3 regions of the Streptomyces sp. 3330 genome follow, and region 3 is predicted to be linked to each of the others. Evidence: riboswitches for the same ligand, from Rfam matches in the RefSeq annotation. Region 3 holds a riboswitch; each other region holds the start of a gene.
What was found. A riboswitch is a leader RNA that binds a small molecule or an ion and turns the genes downstream of it on or off. The one in region 3 is predicted to bind S-adenosylmethionine.
Positions count from the first base shown of each region.

Region 1: linked by a shared signal. The riboswitch ahead of J2X68_RS23130 (amino acid ABC transporter permease) and the one ahead of thrC (threonine synthase) in region 3 are both predicted to bind S-adenosylmethionine.
Region 2: linked by a shared signal. The riboswitch ahead of J2X68_RS00235 (aminotransferase class V-fold PLP-dependent enzyme) and the one ahead of thrC (threonine synthase) in region 3 are both predicted to bind S-adenosylmethionine.

Region 1 covers NZ_JAVDVA010000014.1:44,694-51,625, reverse strand. The annotation lists gene J2X68_RS23145 (GNAT family N-acetyltransferase) at 1-577, opposite strand, end outside; gene J2X68_RS23140 (transporter substrate-binding domain-containing protein) at 669-1,691, opposite strand; gene J2X68_RS23135 (amino acid ABC transporter ATP-binding protein) at 1,778-2,581, opposite strand; gene J2X68_RS23130 (amino acid ABC transporter permease) at 2,578-3,558, opposite strand; SAM riboswitch class IV at 3,956-4,075, opposite strand; gene J2X68_RS23125 (glutathione S-transferase C-terminal domain-containing protein) at 4,142-5,038, opposite strand; gene J2X68_RS23120 (DoxX family protein) at 5,499-5,999, opposite strand; gene J2X68_RS23115 (carbohydrate kinase family protein) at 6,134-6,932, opposite strand, start outside.
Region 2 covers NZ_JAVDVA010000001.1:43,112-50,043, forward strand. The annotation lists gene J2X68_RS00210 (NlpC/P60 family protein) at 1-688, opposite strand, end outside; gene J2X68_RS00215 (NYN domain-containing protein) at 900-2,243, opposite strand; gene J2X68_RS00220 (hypothetical protein) at 2,281-2,520, opposite strand; gene J2X68_RS00225 (rhomboid family intramembrane serine protease) at 2,694-3,479, shown strand; gene J2X68_RS00230 (Lrp/AsnC family transcriptional regulator) at 3,476-3,757, shown strand; gene J2X68_RS00235 (aminotransferase class V-fold PLP-dependent enzyme) at 3,790-5,151, opposite strand; SAM riboswitch class IV at 5,332-5,448, opposite strand; gene trpD (anthranilate phosphoribosyltransferase) at 5,528-6,592, opposite strand; gene J2X68_RS00245 (cytochrome bc complex cytochrome b subunit) at 6,734-6,932, opposite strand, start outside.
Region 3 covers NZ_JAVDVA010000003.1:127,759-134,690, reverse strand. The annotation lists gene J2X68_RS06555 (ubiquitin-like small modifier protein 1) at 1-180, opposite strand, end outside; gene thrC (threonine synthase) at 177-1,478, opposite strand; SAM riboswitch class I at 1,497-1,662, opposite strand; gene J2X68_RS06545 (glucosyl-3-phosphoglycerate synthase) at 1,833-2,777, shown strand; gene J2X68_RS06540 (trehalose-6-phosphate synthase) at 2,895-4,307, shown strand; gene otsB (trehalose-phosphatase) at 4,295-5,167, opposite strand; gene J2X68_RS06530 (DUF3263 domain-containing protein) at 5,198-5,443, opposite strand; gene J2X68_RS06525 (extracellular solute-binding protein) at 5,485-6,708, opposite strand.

The DNA of each region.
Region 1 (6,932 bases), on a different contig from region 3:
GGATCAGCCGGGTGGCGAGGCCGCCCCCGCGGTGGGCGGGGTCGGTGCAGACGGCGCTGATCTCGGTCCAGCCGGGCAGCCGCAGCCGCTCGCCCGCCATGGCGATCAGGCGCCCCTGGTCACGGATGCCGAGGTAGGCGCCGAGAGCGACGGTCCGCCGGAGGAAGGGCCCGGGGCGGGTGCGGGCGACGAGGTCGAGGATCTCCGGCACGTCGTCGGGGCCGAGCCGCACGGCCTCGGGCGCCGGTTCGGCGCGGAAGGCCGCGGTGGCGGTCAGCTGGACGCCCTCTCCCCCGCCGATGACCTCCCAGCCGTCGGGGACGCGCTCAACGGGCTTGACGCGTACGGCGGTTCCGGGGCCGACGAGGGTGAGCAGGTCGGCCCAGGCGGCCGGGTCCCCGGGGTCGGCGAGGGCGGCGAAGTCGTAGACGTCGGCCGGGTAGCGCGCGGCGCGGCCGACCCGGTCGGCGAGGTGGCCGTGCGGGCCGTCGAGCGCGGCCCACACGGCGTTGTCGAGGGGATGCGGGTGGGTGACGGTCGGAGCTCCGCCTCCGCGGAGGTCGATCGGAGTGGCCACGGAGGCGGAGTCCCTTCCTGTCGTCCGGTCGTCGGTGGCGACCTGCGTGCTGGTGCGTGGTGGTGACGTGTGCTCAGGAGCCGCCGCGCGGTCAGGAGTTGTCGAGCGGCAGCCCGGGCGGGTTGATCTCGGACTTGGCGACGGCCTCGTTGGAGAGGTTGTAGGCCGCCAGCCACTTGGCGTACTGACCGTGCTCGATCAGGTAGTTGATGGCGTCCGCGAGCGGCTCGGCGAGACCGCTGTCCTTCTTGGCGGTGGCGGCGATCAGGCCCTGGAGGCTCTCACCCGCCCCGGAGAAGGTGCCCGCGTTGCGGGTGGCGTTGGCCGTGCCCGCGGTCCGGGAGACGTTGTAGGCGATGCCGGGGTTGGGTCCGAAGTACGCGTCGATCTTGCCGCTGGCGAGCGCCAGGTAGATGCCGTTGCGGTCCGGGTAGTACTTGACGGTGAGCTTCTTGCCCTCGGACTCCAGCTTCTTCTTCCACTCCAGGAGGATCTTCTCCTGGTTGGTGCCGGAGCCGACGGTGACGGTCAGACCGGCGAGGTTCTCGTAGTCGCCGTCGAAGTTCCACGTGCTGGACTTCTTGACCTCCCAGCCGAGGTTGTCCTGGCGGTAGGAGGCGAACTCGTACTTCTTCTTGCGCTCCTCGGTGTCGGTGATGTTCGAGAAGCCGACGTCGACCTTGCCGCTGTCGATGCCGACGAAGAGGTTCTCCCAGGTGAAGTTCTTCGTCTCCGGCTCCAGTCCGAGGACCGCGGCCACCAGCCGGCCGAGGTCGGGCTCGGCGCCGGTGAGGGTCTTCTGGTCGTCGCCGACGTAGGCGAGCGGGGCGAAGCCGGAGGGCAGGGCGCCGATGCCGATGTTCAGCTTGCCGCTCTTCCTGATCGCGTCGGGCAGTTCGGCGCTGATGGACTTGACCTCGGAGACCTTCAGGGCGGTCTCCTCGGCGGCGCCGTTGGACACCCGGCCGATGGTCACGCTGCCGGCGGCGCTGCCGGTCGTGGTGGCGGCCTCGCTGTCACCACCGCAGGCGGCGAGCCCGGTGGCGAGGGTGGCGACCGCGGTCGCCGCGGTGATGCCGCGGATCAGGCTGCGTCGGGTGAAGTGGGCAGACATGGCCGTCCTTTGTCGCTGGTGAGCTGGGTGGTGGCGTGGGGGGAAGTCGTGGGGCGCGTCGGTGCCGGAGCACCTCGCCGTCGGTGTCAGAGCACCTTGCTGAGGAAGTCCCGTGTCCGCTCGTGCCGCGGTCTGTCGAGGACCTCGCCCGGCGGGCCCTGCTCGACGATCTTCCCGCCGTCGATGAAGACGACCCGGTCGGCGACCTCACGGGCGAAGCCGACCTCGTGGGTGACGATGACGAGCGTGGTGCCGCTGGTCGCCAGGTCCTTGATGACGGCGAGGACCTCGCCTACGAGCTCGGGGTCGAGCGCGGAGGTGGGCTCGTCGAAGAGGATCACGCCGGGCCGCAGGGCGAGGGCGCGGGCGATGGCGACCCGCTGCTGCTGGCCGCCGGACAGCTGCCGGGGGTAGGCGGCGGCCTTGTCGGCGAGGCCCACCCGGTCGAGGAGTTCACGGGCCAGTTCCAGGGCGGCGGCCTTGGCGAGTCTCCCGGTGGCGACCGGCGCGGCGGCGACGTTGTCGAGCACGGTCAGATGCGGGAAGAGGTTGAAGTTCTGGAAGACGAAGCCGATCCGGCCGCGCTGGCTCAGGATGGCCCGTTCGCTCAGCTCGCGCAGCCGGTCGCCGTGCCGGCGGACGCCGATCGGCTCGCCGTTGACGCTGACGTAGCCGATCTCGGGCTTCTCCAGGTGGTTGATGACCCGCAGCAGGGTGGACTTGCCGGAGCCGGACGGGCCGAGGATCACGGTGACCTCGCCGGGCCGGACGGTCAGGCTCACCCCGTCCAGGACCCGGTGGGCGCCGTACCACTTGTGCACGTCGTGCACCTCGACGGCGGCGGGCACGATCCCGGCGATCTCGGAGCTCTGCAGGGTCTCGGTGGTCATACGGCGGCCTCCCGGCGGATGCGGGCCCGCAGGTCGGTGAGACCGGTCCGCAGTTTCTGGAGCGGCGTCGGCGGCAGGGAACGCGTGGCGCCCCGGGCGTAGTACCGCTCGACGTAGAACTGGACGACGGAGACGAGGCTGGTCAGGATCAGGTACCAGACGGTGACGACCAGCAGCAGCGGCACGATGTCGCCGGGGTAGGTGGCCCCCATGGTCTGCGCGGTGCCGAACAGGTCGAGCAGGGACACGTAGAAGACCAGCGAGGTGGACTTGACCAGGCCGATCAGCTGGTTGACGTAGTTCGGCGTGATCGACCGCAGGGCCTGCGGGAAGACGATCTTCCAGAACTGGTAGCGCTTGGGCAGGCCGAGCGCGGCGGCAGCCTCGTGCTGGCCCTGGTCGACGGAGAGGATGCCGCCGCGGACCACTTCGGCGGCGTAGGCCGCCTCGTTGAGGCTGAGGCCGACGACGGCGATCACCATGTCGGTGGCCAGCCGCGACTCGTCGAAGCGGAAGAACGCCGGGCCGAAGGGGACCCCCACGCTCAGGGTCTGGTACAGGGCGCTGAAGTTGTAGAGGAAGAGCAGCACCACGATCAGCGGGATGGAGCGCAGCGCCCAGACGTAGGTCCAGCTCACCGCGCGCAGCACCGGGCTCTTCGAGAGCCGGGCGAGGGCGAGCAGGATGCCGCCGAGCAGGCCCAGCACCGCGCTGTAGGCGGCCACTTCGAGGGTGATCAGCAGTCCGTCGAGGATGACCGGCCGCAGGAACCAGTAGCCGAAACGGTCCCACTGGTAGAAGGGGTTGGAGATCAGTCCGTGGGTGAACTGCGCCACCAGGACCAGGGCCACGGCGGTGGCGATCCAGCGTCCGGGCCTGCGCAGCGGCTGGACGCGCTGGGCGGTGCGCTTCTCTGACGGGACGACGGCGGCGGGCGCGGCCTCGGCGAGGGTCACGGCGCCTGGGGGTTCACTCATGAGGGGGCTCCGGCGGGAGTCGGACACCCCGGGTCACGGCGGACGTGCGTGGCCGGACGCGCTTCGGCGGGGCGGTGGGAACCGCTCCGCGGGCGCGAACGGGGCATGGCGCACGGACGCGTGCAGGAGACCGGGGTGGGGCGGACAACGGGACACCGCTCGGGCGGTGTTCGTCAGGAACGCGGAGGCGGGGCTGCGGTGCGAGGGGTTCGTTCAGCCCCGACAGCGGGCACGGCCCGGTGCGGTACACAGTGCGCTGTTCACGCGCAGGAGGTCGACGGCGCGGTTGGCGACGAGGATGTCGAGGTACGGCCGTACGCAGCCCCGGGGGCGACGCGGCGCCGTCCGAAGAGCTGCGTACATGTCCGTCACCATCACTGTTCCGGCCCCCGAGGGGCCCTCGCGCTTACCGATGCGTCATTACCGAAACGTCGGTCCGGTCGTCACCTGGGGCACCCCACCGCGGAGCGAGGGTTGCCGGTCAGCAAGCCAGGGCTTGTCGCTGACGCTCATGACCGTTCTGGGCCGTAAGTAAGACAGTTGCCCGAACGAATGTCAACGGCTGTCCGGTGGATGGACCAGGTCAGGGCCGGTCGACCTGCGGTCGGACCGCCGAACCGTCCGCCGCGTGGGTCTCCCAGTCCAGGATCTGGACGGCGGCGCCGGCGGCCTCCAGGCCCTGGCAACGGGCGTGATGACGGCGGGAGACGGCGTCGAGGTCAAGATGGGCGCCGAAGGCCGGGTGAGCGGCCAGCCGGCGGGCGTAGGCCCAGAGCGCGGGGTGGTCGGCGACGCGGTGCACGGCGGCCGCGTCGAGGTGATAGCGGTGCACGGTGTCGAGTTGGACCAGGGTGACCCACAACTCGACGTCAGCTGCCGTGATCTGATCGCTGATCAGGTACTCGTGGGCACCGAGCCCGCGTTCCAGCACCCCGAGCGTGCCGAGCAGGGTGTCGAGGGCGGCGGCGCGCTCCGCCCCCGCGGTGTCGGCCGCTCCGGCGCGCTGGGCGGCCTCCTCGATGCCCTGGGCGCACATCCGCTCGACGGCCTCGATCTGCGACTCCGCGCCGCACGGGTACAGGGGGGGCCGGCCGGCGCCGAAGCGCCGGGCGAGGTCACGGGCGATGTCGGGGCCGTGGCTGCTGACGATGCGCCCCGACCAGTCGTCGCTGAGCACGGGCGCGAGGGCGGGTCCGGTGTACCGGTGCGCGCTGGCGTCGTACAGCGGACGCAGCGCGGAGTGGCCTCCGTCGGGGCAGTCCGGGACGGCGGGCAGGAAGGTGACCGGGCAGGCCTTGCCCAGGCCGAGGAGGCTGTGGGTGACGGCGATGCGCAGACAGTCGGGGTCGGCCGGGGCCAGATGGAGGCGGTAGCGGCGCGGCACCGCGTAGTGGCCGCTGCGCGCGTCGCGGCCGATCCGGCCCCGGAAGGGGGCGGCGGGTCGGGGGGACGGGTGGGCGGCCAGTGGCGTGACGGACATGACTCTCCCCGGGGGCGGGACGCACGACGGGCGTGCGCGCGGCGGATGCGACGTCGAAGAGGGAGGTGCGGACCTCGTCCGCCCGCGCCGGGTGCGGCCGCGTCCGGGGGACACCGCCGGTGCGGTTCGGCGCGGGGACGGGCCCGGCTCAGTCCTGGAACCTGATGGCGCTGCAGACGCGCTTCAGGTCGATGTGACGGCGGGAGGTGAGAAGGGGTGACGACCACGCCGTGCGGCCCGCTCGGCCGGTGGTCGGCTCCCGTCGCCCCATCGTTTCCCTACCCGTTCACTAGGATTCCCGGATCGAGTGTCGATCCGCCTCGAGCCGCCGTCAAGGGGGCGTCCACCAGGTGAATACCGGCACCCCGGGAAGGGGCCCCGTCACGGCAGGGCGGCGCGGCGGGTGGGGCGGCATCCGCCCCGCCCGGGCCGCCCGGGCCGACGCGCAGGGCGCGGCTCCTCAGCTCTCCCGCCGGGGGCGCCAGAACACCGCCAGCAGCCCGGCCGTCGCGACGACGCCCACCCCGAGCACCACCCCGGCGCCCGTCCAGCCGGTCACCGCGAGGTCCGCGGCCTCGTCCACCGCGTACTCCCCCGGCCCCCAGGCCCCCAGCGCCACCACGAGGACGCCCAGGACGAGGACGTACTCGTAGCCCTCCTTGAACACGAAGAAGCCGTTGCGGCGGTGTGCGAGCAGGCCCGCGACCAGCATCACGGACAGCACGGCCGCGCAGGCCAGCGAGGTGAGGAAACCCGCCACCAACAGCACGCCCGCGCCGAGTTCGGTGAGGACGCTGAGCCATGCCTGGAGTCTCGGGCGGGTGAGTCCGAGCCCGCCGAACCAGCCGGCGGTGCCGGAGATGCCGCCCCCGCCGCGCCAGTGGTTCCAGCCGTGCGCCACCATCACCACGCCGAGCACGACCCGTACGAGCAGCAGCGCGGTGTCCGAAGCCTCACTCATCGCCCAACCCCTTCGCCATCGGCGGCGCCCGTACCCGCGGTCGCGCCCGTGTGCCCGTGGCGTATCACCCGCGGGGTGAACATGGAAGCGAGGTCCGCCGGCCTCTCGGGCCGGTCGGCCGGGGAGACCTCCGCTCAGGTGCGGGACCTGGCCGTCGCGGCGAAGGCGTCGGCGGCGGCGAGGTCGAAATCGCCGTGGTCGCTGCCGAGCCCCTGGGCGACCAGTGCGGCGGCGGCGCTGCCGAGGACGGCGGCGTCGCCCGGCGTGCGGCCCAGGCTCACGCCCCGCAGATAGCCCGCCGAGAAGGCGTCGCCGCATCCCGTGGTGTCGACGACGTCGACCACGAAGGCGGGGACCGGTTCCGCGCCGTCCGCGGTCACCACGAGCGCGCCGTCGCCGCCGCGCGTGACGGCGACGACGCCCGCACCGGCGGCGAGGAGTCTGCGCGCGCCCGTCAGCAGGTCGCTCTCGCCGGTGAAGCCGAGGACCTGGTCCTCGTTGGGCAGCAGATGGTCGATGTGGGGCAGGGCCGCCTCGATCTGCTCGAAGCTGCCGAGGACGCCGGGCGCGAGCAGGTCCACGGACGTGACGACCCCGTGCTCCCGGGCGAACGACAGGATGCGTGCGGCGACGTCGACGCCGATCAACTCCGGTCCGCCCAGGTGCAGATGGTCGGCCTCCGCGAGGGCGTCCCAGGGGACGTCGTCGAGGCCGTAGGTGAGGTTGGCGCCGAGCAGGTGCAGCGAGGGGCGGTCCCCGTTGGGGCGGATCGGCAGCACGCTCGCGGAGGTGGCGGTGTCCGTGCGGCGGACGAGGAACTCCGTGTCGACACCCGCCCGGTCCAGCAGTCGCGCCAGCAGATCCCCGGTCGGGTCGGCGCCGACGGCTCCTGCGCTGCGCACCCGCGCGCCCAGCTTGGCCAGGGTGAGCGCG
Region 2 (6,932 bases), on a different contig from region 3:
CGGAGCCGGTCGGGGCGTCGCCGAGGTCCACGCGGTCGCCGGCGTCACGGCTGGCGCGGGCGTCGGCGGCCGCGAGGGCCGCCTGCTCCTTGGCCGTCAGCGTGTTGAGGAGCTTGCGCGCCTCGGCGAGCTTGGCCTGGACTTCCTTCTTCTTCTTGCCCAGTTCGGTGCGGGTGGAGGCGAGGTCCTTGAGCTTGGTGGAGGCCTCGCTGCGCTCCTGGGCGAGCTCGCGCTGCTTCTCCTGGATCTTCTTCAGCGCCTCGACCTGCTGGGCGCTCAGCTGGTCGGCGGTGGACGCCTTGTCCAGGAAGTCGTCCGGGTCCGAGGACAGGAGCAGCTGCACGGAGGAGTCGATCGACCCGGTGCGGTACTGGGCGGCCGCGGCCAGTCCCATGGAGTCGCGCAGCTCGTTGAGCTCCGACTGCCCCCGGGCCACGTTGTCCTGGATGGTGGAGATCTCCTTCTGGAGCTTCTCCTGCTTCTCCTGGGCCCCGTTGTACTTCTCGGTGGCCTGCTCCGCCTCTTCGTAGAGCTTGTCGACCTTGGTCTTGACCTCGTCCTTGGTGAGCTTCTCGGCGGGCGCCGCGTTGGCGGCCTGGGAGCTCAGCACGACGGCAGCGGCGGCTGCGGTGGTCAGCACGGTCACGCGCGTGCGACTGGGCTGCTTCGGTCGACGGTGGGACGCCACGGAGACGGGCTCCTTCTTTTGAGTGATCACCCGTTTGGAGATGCGAGCCCTGACCTTAGTGACCTCGCCGTGATCAGTTCAAATCCTCAGGAGAAAAAATCCCATCACGCAACGCAGTTTTTTCAATCAACTCACGTGCAGTCATGCTCGATTGACGCTACGTTGCGTGACGATCCCGCCAATTCGGGCAATAAACCTGGAACTTCGACCTTCAGGACAGTCGCTTCAGAAGTACCGCGGAAGCCACCGGTCGGGCACCCGCCTTGGCGATCCCGTCGGCCACCTCACGGTCGGTCGAGGCGACGATGACCGGACGGCCCGGCGGCTCGGCCCGCACCAGCTGACGGATCAGCTCGTCGGCCGTGACACCCGGCTTGGAGAACAGCACCCGCACCCCGCGCGGCGGCGCGAGCAGCACCGGAGCGGCCAGTTCGGCCCCGTCGAAGACACAGGTGACCTCGGCGCCGGTCTGCGCGGCGAGCTGGGAGAGCTGGCCGAGGAGCCTGAGCCGCTGCTTCTCCAGCGGCATCTGCGGATAGCCGGTCTTGGTGACGTTGTAGCCGTCGACCACGAGATGGGCCTGGGGCAGCGCGAGCAACTGGTCGAGAATGGCCGGATCGTTCTCCGACAGAGCACGCGTGGCGATGTCCTTCGGGGTCATCCGTCCCGGTTCGACCGCGTCGACGGTCTCCGCCGGACGCACCGACACCGGCGGCAGCGCCAGCTCCCGCCGCAGCCCCTGGGCCGCGTCGAGCACCGTGTCCAGCAGCAGCCGCACCCGCATGTCCTCGACGCTGCGCCCCTCGCGCGCCGCCCGCCGGGTGGCCTCCAGCGCGGCCTCCACCTCCGCGAGCCGCCCCTTCAGCCGCCGGGACTCGCTCTCCGCGGCGGACACCTGGGCCTGCCCCTCGGCGCGTACGCCCTCCAGTTCGGCCCGCACCTTGCGCAGCGCGGCCTCGCCCCGCTTGACGTCGCTGAGGGCCGAACGCAGCTTGCGGTGCAGCGATTCCGCTTCCTTCTTCGCGGCGTCCAGTTCGGCACGCAGCCCCTCGACGCCCGCCCGGGACTGCTCACGGGCGCGGTCGAGCTCCTCGCGCAGCCGCTCCAGTTCGGCCCGGCTCTCCTCGCCGGCCCGCTCGGCGTCCGCCCGCAGGGCTTCCTCGCCGGCCGCGGTGACCAGCTTCACCCAGCCGGTGGGCCGCAGCACATAGGCCGCGGCCGCCACTTCGTGCGGGTCCGCGGCCGGGGTCGGCGAGCCGGAGTCGAGAGCGCCGGCGAGTTCCGGCTGGGCCTCTCTGAACTTCTCGGCGATGCGCTGCCGGAAGAGCGGATCGGTCTCCAGCGCGGCCGCCATCGCGTTGCCCGCGAACTTCGCCCGCCGGTTCGGCGCGAACCGGGCGTACTGCCGCAACTGGGCGGGCAGTTCGCCGATGGTCAGCCCGCCGAAGCCGTCGGAGACGATCTGCACGACCCTGCGCCGCACGCCGTCCGGCAGCGGACGGTCGAGCATCTCGGCGGCGCCGTCGCCCGGCCCCCCGCCTGCGCTCTCCACCATCCGTCACACCCCAATACCTGTGCGGGGCCGCCTCCCGTCAGGAGCCGGCGCCGGGCCGATCCACGAGTTCCACCTGGTCCACGGCGTTGCACCAGCGGCACCGCACCGACTCGATGGTCTCACTGACCACCTCGCGCTCCTCGACCTTCGGCTCGCCCGCGAGATCGAGGTGCACGTACTCGACGACCTTCGACGAGCGCGTCACGTCGAACCGCGTGAGGTTGCCGCAGAGCGTGCAGCGCCACCGCGTCGTGGCGGTCGGCAGGGGAACCGTCATCGTGGCTTTCCACATCCTTCTGGTGTCGTGCTTCCAGTTGCCGGGGTCGGGCCGGAGGCTCCCCCGCGTGTATGGCTCGTAACCCTACGGCCTGGCGGGTACTCGCCGCCCATCCGTCCGCGGCGGCGAGGCGGTCCGGGCGACTGCGTCCGGTTACGTCATGCTTTGTTCTCGTGAGCGGCAACTGGAACGGGACGGTCGGCAGGGTGGTCCGCGACCGCCCGGCGCCGGTGACCTACGCACTGATCGCCCTGTGCTGCCTGATCTTCCTGATCGGGCCCGCCTCGGGCTTCAACCCGGTGTACGGCTCCGGCGACGAGCTGCTGGCCGCGCAGCGCGCCTACTTCCGGCGCTGGGGCGTGGTGCCCGGCGAGCTCTTCGAGGGCACGCCACGGGCCGCCCTGACCCCGGCCACGGCCCTGTTCGTCCACGGAAGCTGGGTGCATCTCCTGGGCAACATGCTCTTCCTCTACGTCTTCGGGACGATGACCGAGGGCCGGATGGGCCGCGTCGAGTTCACGCTCTTCTACCTGGGCTGCGGCTGTCTGGCCCTGCTGGGCTATGCGGCCGCCAACGCCGAGTCCTCGCAGTCCCTGGTCGGCGCCTCCGGGGCGATCTCCGCGGTGCTCGGCGCCTTTCTCTGTCTGTTCCCACGGGCGCGGGTGACCAGTCTCCTGCCGTTCCTGTTCTTCCTGCCGCTGCGCTTCCCCGCGTGGGTCGTGCTGCCCTTCTGGGCGGCCCTCCAGTGGGTCGCGGCGGGGCGGGCCCCCCAGGGGCCTGGGGTGGCCTATCTGGCGCACCTGGTGGGCTTCGGCCTGGGGCTCCTCTACGCGTGGGCCCGTTTCGGCGTCGGGAAGGGCCGGACGGGAGGCCCCGGAAGGGCAGCGGCGGGAGACGGGCGGGCGCGTAGAGTGAAGCCCGCCCCAGCTCCGGCTCCCGAGGGAGAGAACCAGCCGTGATCACCGCGATCGTCCTCATCAAGACCAGCGTGGACCGGATTCCCGAGATCGCGGAGCGGATCGCTTCGCTGGACTCCGTCAGCGAGGTCTTCTCGGTCACCGGGACGTACGACCTGATCGCCATGGTGCGGGTGAAGGAGCACGAGGACCTGGCGGAGGTCATCCCGGGCAGCATCAGCAAGATCCCCGGGGTCGAGGGCACGGACACACACGTCGCCTTCCGCACCTATTCGCAGCACGACCTGGAGGCGGCGTTCGCGATCGGGCTGGACTCCTGACCGGCTGAACACCGCCTCCGGCGGACCGTCGCTCACACCGCGGGCACGCAGCGGCCGTCTTCCGTCCGGTACTGCCACCGGGCGCCCTCGCTCACCAGTTCGCGCACCGCGTTCACGAAGCGCTCCACGTGCTCGTCCGGGGTTCCCGCGCCGAAGCTCACCCGGATCGCGTTGAGGGACTTCTCGCCGGGCGCCGCCTCGGGTGCGCCGCACTCGCCCTGGGTCTGGGGGTCGCTGCCCAGCAGGGTGCGCACCAGCGGGTGGGCGCAGAAGAGGCCGTCACGGACCCCGATGCCGTACTCGGCGGACAGGGCGGCGGCGAAGTGGGAGCTGTTCCAGCCCTCGACGACGAAGGAGATCACGCCGACCCGCGGGGCGTCGTCGCCGAACAGGGACAGCACCCTGACCTGCGGGACCTCGGCCAGTCCGGCCCGGACCCTCCCGATCAGGTACTCCTCCCGGGCGACCAGGTCGTCGAAGCCCGCCTCGGTGAGGGCCTTGCAGGCCGAGGCGATGGAGTAGGCGCCGATCACGTTCGGGGAGCCGGCCTCGTGGCGGGCGGCGCTCTCGTGCCACTCCACGTCCACTCCCCCGTCCTCGCGCCGGGTGACCTTGCGGCTGGCGCCGCCGCCCGCGAGGTAGGGATCGGCCGCCGCCAGCCAGTCGGCGCGGCCGGCCAGCACGCCGGCGCCGAAGGGCGCGTACAGCTTGTGACCGGAGAAGGCCACCCAGTCGACGTCGAGCTCCCGCACGGAGACCGGGTGGTGCGGGGCCAGCTGGGCGGCGTCCAGGACGATCCGGGCGCCGTGCGCGTGCGCGGCGGCCGCCAGCTCGCGTACCGGCCACAGCTCGCCGGTGACGTTCGAGGCGCCGGTGACGCAGACCAGGGCCGGACCGTGCGGGTCGCGCTCGGCGAGGGCCCGCTCCAGCGTCCCGACGGCCTGGCCCGGGGTGCGCGGCGCGTTCAGGTACGTGACCCGGGCGTCCTGCCAGGGCAGCAGCGAGGCGTGGTGCTCGGTCTCGAAGACGAAGACCTGGCAGTCGGCGGGCAGGGCGCGCGCCAGCAGGTTGAGGGAGTCCGTCGTCGAGCGGGTGAAGACCAGCTGGTCGTCGGAGCGGCAGTCCAGGAACTCGGCCACCGTCCTGCGGGCGTTCTCGAAGAGGTCCGTGGACAGCTGCGAGAGGTAGCCGGCGCCGCGGTGGACGCTGCCGTAGTACGGGGCGTAGGCCGCCACGTCGTCCCAGACGCGCTGGAGGGCGGGGGCGCTGGCCGCGTAGTCGAGCGCCGCGTAGGTGACCTCGCCGCCCGTCACGAGCGGGACCGTGACATCCCGGCCCAGAACGGGCAGCGGGGCACAAACCGTACGGGCGGTGGCAGCGGTGGAGACGGACATGGCGAACTCCCGTGTGAGGCAAGGGGGAACCGCCGTGCGAGCGGACAGGGCTCGAGCACGGAGGAAGGTGAAAGGGGTATGCGGAGGCGGGGCTCTACGCCCTATCGCATTCGCTTGCTCACGGAAGGCTCCCTCGAACGACCAGGACCCCTGGCGGTACTCACTCAGACGAGTGCGAGGGGTCCGCGCTTGCCGTAGACCTCGCTGCCTACGGCCTGGTCTTCACCCGGGGCACCCCGCCACGGACGGAGGGTTGCCGGACAGTCGGCCGGGGCCTCATGACTGTCACTCATGACCTGACACAGGAACGTACGTGAAGTGATCGCCGTCCCGCAACCCGTGTCCGGATCGCGGGACGGCCATCGGCCGTGCGGCGCTACGCGTTGGTCGCCGCGACCCAGCGGTCCAGCGCCCGCTTGGCCGCCCCCGAGTCGATCGACGCGGCCGCCTTGTCCATGCCGAGGCGCAGTTGCTCGGCGAGGGTCCCGGAGCCCGGCTCCAGGGCCACGAGGGCCGCCGCCGAGTTCAGCAGCACGGCGTCCCGCACCGGGCCCTTCTCGCCCTCCAGCAGGCGGCGGGCGACCTCCGCGTTGTACGACGGGTCACCGCCGCGCAGCGCCTCCACCGGGACCAGGTCGAGCCCGACGTCCCGCGGGTCGAAGGTCTCCTCGGTGACCTTGCCGTCGCGGACGACCCACACGTGGGAGGTGGCCGTCGTGGTCAGCTCGTCGAGACCGTCGTCGCCCCGGAAGACCAGGGACGAGTTGCCGCGCTCGGCGAAGACGCCCGCGACGACCGGCGCCATCCGCGGGTCCGCGACCCCGACCGCCTGGGCCCGCACCTTGGCGGGGTTGGTGAGCGGGCCGAGCACGTTGAACACCGTGCGGATGCCCAACTGGCCCCGGGCGGCGCCCACATGACGCAGCGCCGGGTGGAACTTGATGGCGAAGCAGAAGGTGATCCCGGCCTCCTGGGCCACCTCGGCCACCCGCCGCGGGGTCAGCTCCAGATTGACGCCGAGCTTCTCCAGGACGTCGGAGGCGCCGGACGCGGAGGACGCGGCCCGGTTGCCGTGCTTGACGACCGTGGCGCCCGAGCCGGCCACGACGATCGCCGACATCGTGGAGATGTTGACCGTCTTCGCGCCGTCGCCGCCCGTGCCGACGATGTCGACGGTCGGGCCGGGCACCTCGATCAGGTTGGCGTGCTCGTACATCGCCCGGACGAGCCCGTTGATCTCCGCGACGGTCTCGCCCTTGGCCCGCAGCGCCACCACGAAACCGGCGATCTGCGCGTCGGTCGCCTCCCCGCGCATGATCCGGTCCAGCGCCCAGAACGTGGCGTCGGCGTCCTGGTCGCGACCGTACAGCAGGCCGTTCAGCACCTCGGGCCAGGAACGGCCCGCCGCGGTGTCGCCTCCAGCGGGGGTCACAGCGCTCATAGCCGCTCCTGTGTGTCGTCGTGTGCGTCGTGCGCCTCGTAACGAGGTGCACCCCACCCTATCCAGCCGGTGGGCACGGCAAAGGGCCCCGTCCGAAGACCGGACGGGGCCCTTTCCTGTGGCGTGGCGACGCCTCAGCGATCAGTGGTGGCCGTGGCCGCTCGTGATCTCCTTGTACTCCTCCACGGTGGGCTTCGGAATCTGCTGGTCCTCACCGAAGTACGCACCGCTGATCTTGGCGCGGAGCTTCTCCTTGCCCTTCACCTTGCGCTCGACGCCGTTCTCGTCGACGGCGGCGCCGATCGCGGCCGGCTCGTACTGCTCGTGCGCCGTGAGGGTG
Region 3 (6,932 bases):
GTACACGTTGACGAACCGGCGCAGCTTGCCCTGGTCGTCCAGGACGCGCGCCGCGATGCCCGTGTGGTTCTTCTCCAGGTCGGCGATGACCTCGCCGAGGGTGGCTCCCTCGGCCTTCACCTCGGCCTGGCCGCCGGTGTAGGTGCGCAGGATGGTGGGGATGCGGACGTTGACGCTCATGACGCGAGGCCAGCCTCTCGGAAGGAGTCGAGGTTCGGACGGATGGTCGCGGTCAGCCCGGTGCCGGCCACCGCGTCCAGGGTCTTCAGTCCGTCGCCCGTGTTGAGGACGACGGTCGTCTTGGTCGGGTCGAGAAGACCGTTCTCGATCAGCTTGCGCGTCACACCCACGGTCACACCGCCGGCGGTCTCCGCGAAGATGCCCTCGGTCCGCGCCAGCAGCTTGATCGCGTCGACGACCTGCTCGTCGTTCACGTCCTCCACCGCGCCGCCGGTCCGCCGCGCGATGTCGAGGACGTACGGACCGTCCGCCGGGTTGCCGATGGCCAGCGACTTGGCGATGGTGTTCGGCTTCTGCGGGCGGACCACGTCGTGCCCGGCCTTGTAGGCCACGGACACCGGAGAGCAGCCCTCGGCCTGCGCGCCGAAGATCTTGTACGGCTTGTCCTCGACCAGCCCGAGCCTGATCAGCTCCTGCAGGCCCTTGTCGATCTTCGTGAGCTGGGAGCCGGAGGCGATCGGCACGACCAGCTGGTCCGGCAGCCGCCAGCCGAGCTGCTCGCAGATCTCGTACGCCAGCGTCTTGGAGCCCTCCGCGTAGTACGGCCGCAGGTTGACGTTGACGAAGCCCCAGCCCTCGCCCGCCGGGTCGCCGATGAGCTCGGAGCAGAAGCGGTTGACGTCGTCGTAGTTGCCCTCGATGCCGACGAGTTCGCCGCCGTAGATCGCGGCCATGACGACCTTGCCCTGCTCCAGGTCGTGCGGGATGAACACGCAGGACCGGAAGCCCGCCCGGGCGGCCGCGGCGCCGACGGCGCCGGCCAGGTTGCCCGTGGAGGAGCAGGAGAGCGTGGTGAAGCCGAAGGCGCGGGCGGCCTCGATGGCCTGGGCGACGACACGGTCCTTGAAGGAGTGCGTCGGGTTGCCGGAGTCGTCCTTGACGAAGAGCTTGCCGGCGTCGACGCCCAGTTCCCGGGCGAGGTTGTCGGCCTGGACGAGCTTGGTCCACCCGGGGTTGATGTTGGGCTTGTCGGCCACGTCCGCGGGGACGGGCAGCAGCGGCGCGTAGCGCCAGATGTTCGCGGGGCCCGCCTCGATGCGCTTGCGGAGCTCCTCCGTGTCGTAGGAGGAGAAGTCGTAGGCGATCTCGAGCGGGCCGAAACACTCCTCGCAGGCGAAGACCGGGCCGAGGGGCACGCGGTGGCCGCACTCGCGGCAGCTCAACGCCGAGGCCGGACCGAGGTCGACAGCAGAGGACGTCGTGGAGTCGGTGGTGCTTGCAACAGTCTGCGCAGCCATGTGAGGCGAGGCCCTTTCTCCTCATCTTCCTCACGACGCATCTCGCCGTGAGACGGATTTGGCACCTTCCCGAGCCGGGAGCCCCGCGGAGCGATCACCACGTGGATCGGTGATCGTTACGAGACCGGCTGGAGGGTTGCCGGGGCTTCATCGGGCCGTATCCCTCTGCCCCTCTGGATGAGCGGTATGAAGTTGTGAACGGGAGGAGACCTCGGACATGCGATGGTCATCCGCGTTGTTCAAGACTGTAACCGAAGGCCAGGACAGTTGAGATAGTCGTCCGAACCGCGAGATGGATCACACGGTCACCTCCCGTGCACCCGGTGTGATCACGACAGTGAGGAGCCGCAGACTGTGCTTCGAGAAACTGAGCGCTGGCTGGCCACCCGCTCCTGGTCCGTCACCGATCGTCCGCTCCACCGGATCCTGGCCGCGAAGCGCGCCACGAACCAGTCGGTGTCCGTCGTCCTGCCCGCGCTGAACGAGGAGGAGACGGTCGGTGACATCGTCGCGGTCATCCGTCACGACCTCATGCACCAGGTCCCGCTCGTCGACGAGATCGTGGTCGTCGACTCGGGATCGACCGACCGTACGTCCGAGGTGGCCGCGGCGGCCGGCGCGCGGGTCGTCCACCGGGACGACATCCTGCCGCGGATACCGGCCGTGCCCGGCAAGGGCGAGGTCCTGTGGCGCTCCCTGCTGGTCACCACCGGGGACATCGTCTGTTTCATCGACGCCGATCTGAGGGAGTTCTCCTCGGACTTCGTCACGGGGATCGTCGGCCCGCTGCTCACCGACCCCGGGGTGGATCTGGTCAAGGGCATGTACGACCGTCCGCTGGGCGGCGCGGCCGGCCAGGGCGGCCGGGTCACCGAGCTCATGGCCCGCCCGCTGCTCAACATGCACTGGCCGCAGCTGGCCGGGTTCGTGCAGCCGCTCGGCGGCGAGTACGCGGCCCGCCGCAGTCTGCTGGAGCAGCTGCCCTTCCCCGTCGGCTACGGCGTGGAGCTGGGCATGCTGGTGGACGCCCTGCACCTGGTGGGCCTGGACGCCCTCGCCCAGGTCGACATCGGCGTGCGCAAGCACCGTCACCAGGACGGACAGGCACTGGGCCGGATGGCCGCGGCCATCTACCGCACCGCCCAGCTCCGGCTGGCCCGAGGACACCTGATCCGCCCGTCCCTCACCCAGTTCGAACGGAGCACGGACGGCTTCGAGCCGCGCACCTACTCCGTGGACACCGAGGAAAGGCCGCCGATGGCGGAGATCGCGGAGTACGCGACCCGCAAGGTCGCCTGACCGCCGGACGGGCCGTATACGGCAGGGCGCCGCCACCGGCGACACGGCCGGATACGGCCCGTCCACACAGCGCGACCGTACGTTTGAGCGTTTCCCGACCGGGCTAGGTTGAGGCGTATGGCTTCCACGCACGACACTCCCGCCCGGGCCGCCGAGGTGCTGGTCGCGTCCAACCGCGGCCCGGTCTCCTACGAACTGCGCGAGGACGGCTCGCTGCACGCGAAACGCGGCGGCGGCGGGCTGGTCTCCGGCCTGTCGGCCATCGGACCCGAGGCGGGCGCCCTGTGGGTGTGCTCGGCGCTCTCCGAGGGCGACCGGGAGGCGGTCCGGCGCGGGGTCGGCGAGGAGGGCGTGCGCATGCTGGCCGTCCCGGCCGACGTGCACGCCGACGCGTACAACGGCATCGCCAACTCCGTGCTGTGGTTCGTCCACCACCTGCTCTACCAGACGCCGCTGGAGCCCACGTTCGACGCGGAGTTCCGCCGCCAGTGGGCGTCGTACGAGACCTACAACCGGGCGTTCGCGCAGGCGCTGGCCGAGGAGGCGGCGGACGGCGCGGCGGTGCTGGTCCAGGACTACCACCTGTGCCTGGTCCCCGGAATGCTGCGCGAGCTGCGCCCCGACCTGCGCATCGGACACTTCTCGCACACGCCGTGGGCGCCGGTGGACTACTTCGCGCTGCTGCCGGGGGACGTCCGTGAGCAGTTGCTGCACGGCATGCTCGGCGCGGACCGCCTGGGCTTCCTCACCCGGCGCTGGGCGGACGCGTTCACCGCGTGCTGCACGGAGTTCACCGGCGGCCCCGGCAAGACGCAGATCGGCGTGCACGGCCTCGGCGCGGACGCCGACTTCCTGCGCGAGCGCGCGCACCGGCCGGACGTCGACGAGCGCATGGCGTCCCTGCGGGCGGAGATCGGCGAGGGCCGCAAGGCGATCGTCCGCGTCGACCGCACCGAGCTGTCCAAGAACATCGTGCGCGGGCTCCTGGCCTACCGGCAGCTGCTCGACGACCACCCGGAGTGGCGCGAGCGGGTCGTCCATGTGGCCTTCGCCTACCCCTCACGGCAGGACCTCGCCGTCTACCGCGACTACACGGCCGAGGTGCAGCGCCTGGCCGAGGAGATCAACACCGCGTACGGCACGCCCGGCTGGACCCCGGTCCTGCTGAACCTCAAGGACGACTTCGCCCGCTCCCTCGCCGCCTACCGGCTGGCCGACGTGGCCCTGGTGAACCCGATCCGCGACGGCATGAACCTGGTCGCCAAGGAGGTGCCGGTCGTCTCCGACGAGGGCTGCGCGCTGGTCCTGTCCCGGGAGGCCGGGGCCTACTGGGAGCTGCGCGAGGACGCGATCACGGTGAACCCGTACGACGTCCTGGAGACCGCTCGCGCCCTGCACGAGGGGCTGACCATGAAGCCGGAGGAGCGGGCCGCGCGCACGAAGCGGCTGTCCGCTGCGGCGACCGCGCTTCCCCCGGCCCGGTGGTTCCTGGACCAGCTGAACGCCCTGCGGGAGATTCAGCCGAGCTGAGCGGCCAGCTGCCGCAGCAGCCGTACGACGCCGGCGGGCCCGTCGACGACGAGGTCCGCGCGGTCCGCCAGTTCACCGACCTCGGTGCTGCCGCTGCACACCAGCAGCCCGGGGACGCCGTCCGCGCGGAGCTTCTCCACGGCGGCGAAGGCGGGCAGGTCGCCGAGGTCGTCACCGGCGTAGAGGACGGAGCGCGCGCCGGTCTCGCGGACGTGCTCCAGCAGGGCGACGCCCTTGTCCATGCCCGGCGGGCGCAGCTCCAGGACCATCCGGCCGGGTTCGACGATCAGGCCGTGCCGGCCGGCCAGGTCGGTGAGCGGGGCCCGCAGCGCCTCGAAGGCGGCCCGGGGGTCGTCGGCGCGGCGGGTGTGGACGGCTACGGCCCGGCCGCCCTTCTCCTCGACCGAGACCCCGGGGTGGTCCCCCGCGGCGGCCAGGACCCGCGGGAGTTCGGCGCGGACGGCGGCCACGCCCGGGTGCGGGGGCGGGGCGCTCAGGGCGCCGGTGCGGGCGTCCCAGCGCTCGGCGCCGTAGTGGCCGAGGACGGAGAGGTGCTCCAGCCCTTCGGCCCCGGCGAACCCGCCGCGCCGTACGGCGACCTCGGCGGGCCGCCCGGTGATGACGGCCACGGCGGCGACCTTCGGCGCGAGGGCCGTGAGCGCGGGGACGGCGTCGGGGTGCGCCCGGGCGTCCTCCGGGTTCTCTACGATCGGGGCGAGGGTGCCGTCGAAGTCGAGCGCGACGAGCGTGCTGGAGGGCCGGCCGGTGATCGCGTCGAGTGCGGCGCGGCCCGCCGGGGTGACCGGGACGGGAAGGGAGCGGGGTCCGGGTTCCGTGGACTGCGTCTCGTGGGTGCCCATACGCCGACGATAACCAACGCGGGCCCGCGGCTAGCGCTCCCCCCGCCTCGCCTCCCGCACTCTGCGCAGCCTGTTCACCGTGACCGGGTCGTGGGCCAGCGCGCGGGGGTCGTCCAGCAGGGCGTTGAGGAGCTGGTAGTAGCGGACCGGGGAGAGGTCCAGCTCCTCGCGTATCGCCCGTTCCTTCGCGCCGGGGCCGGAGAACCCGCGCCGCTCCAGGGCGAGGACGGCCCGCTCCCCCGCCCCCAGCTCGTCCGCTTCCGCTCGCCGCTCCATGTCCGCACGGTAGCGCCCGGCACCGACAGCGGCCCGGCGGATCAGCCGTCGGAGCCGTCGTCCAGCGTCGTGGCCGTCGTCTGGAGCTCGCCCAGGACGGCGGCCGGGTCGCCGTTCGCGGTCACGGCCCGGCCGATCCGCTTCTTGATCTCGGCGCTGACCTTGGCCCAGGAGGTCCGTCCGACGGGGTAGGTCTCGGAGAGCGGGAGCTGGTCGAGGAACGGCTTGAGGTCGGCGTCCTGCTCGGCCGCGCCCATGACCAGGGAGGCGGAGGTGGTGACCGGCAGCAGGTCGTACTCGCGGGAGAAGGCCAGCACGTTCTTCTCGCTGTAGACGTAGTCGAGGAAATCACCGACCTGCTCGGCGTGCCCGTTCTGCTTGAAGGCGGTCATCCAGTCGGCGACGCCCATGGAGACCTTGGTCGGGCCGGCGACGCCGGGCATCGGCACCATGCCGAACTTCACGCCCTTGCTCTCGGCCGCCTTCATCAGCGAGGGGTGCCCGTTGAGCATGCCCACGTCGCCGGCGGCGAACGCGGCGAACGCGTCGGCCCGGTTCAGCTTGTCCGGCGCGACCGGCCCGGTGAGGCCCTTGCCGACCAGGTCGTCCTTCAGCCAGTCGAAGGTCTCGACGTTCTCGGCGGAGTCGATGCTGTAGGCGCTGACGGTCTGGGTGTAGCCGCCTCCGCCGCTGAGCAGCCACTGAAGCGTCTCGGCCTGCGCCTCCTCGGACCCGAGGGGCAGCGCGTACGGGTACTTCACGCCCTCGTCCTTGAGCGCCTTCGCGTCCTCGGCGAGCTCGTCCCAGGTGGTCGGCGGGGTCAGGCCGGCCTCGGCGAAGAGGGTCTTGTTGTAGAACAGCAGCCGCGTGGAGGAGGCGAACGGCATGCCGTACGGCACGCCCCGCACCTCGCCCGCGTCGGCGAGCTGGGACACGAAGTCGGCCTCGACGGGGATGGAGAGCAGGTCGCTCACCTTGTAGAGCCGGTCGGCGGCCGCGTAGTCGGCGTAGGCGCCGATCTGTGCCATGTCGGGGGCCTTGCCCGCGTCGACCAACGCCTTGACCTTGGCGTCCACGTCGTTCCAGGAGTAGACGGTCACGTCGACGGTGACACCGGGGTGGTCCTTCTCGTACGCCTCGACGAGCTTGTCCCAGTACTTCTTCGAGCTGTTGGCGCTGCTGTCGCCGTAGTCGGCGGCGACGAGTCTCAGCGTGACGTCGTCGGAGTCCCCGGACAGTCCGCAGCCGGTGAGGACCGCCGCCATGCCGAGTGCGGACACCCCCGCGACCGCTCCCGTGATCGTGCCTGACTTCCGTGCCCGCCGCTGCACCGTGACGCTCCCCGATTGATTGATCATACCAATGGACCGTTATCCGGACTAAGGTCTACACCACTCATGTGGACTAGACCTCTTTCGGGTCTCCGGGGCCGCACGGTACCCCCAAGACCCGCGAGTGGACTAGACCTCTCGCGGGTCCGCGGTCCACA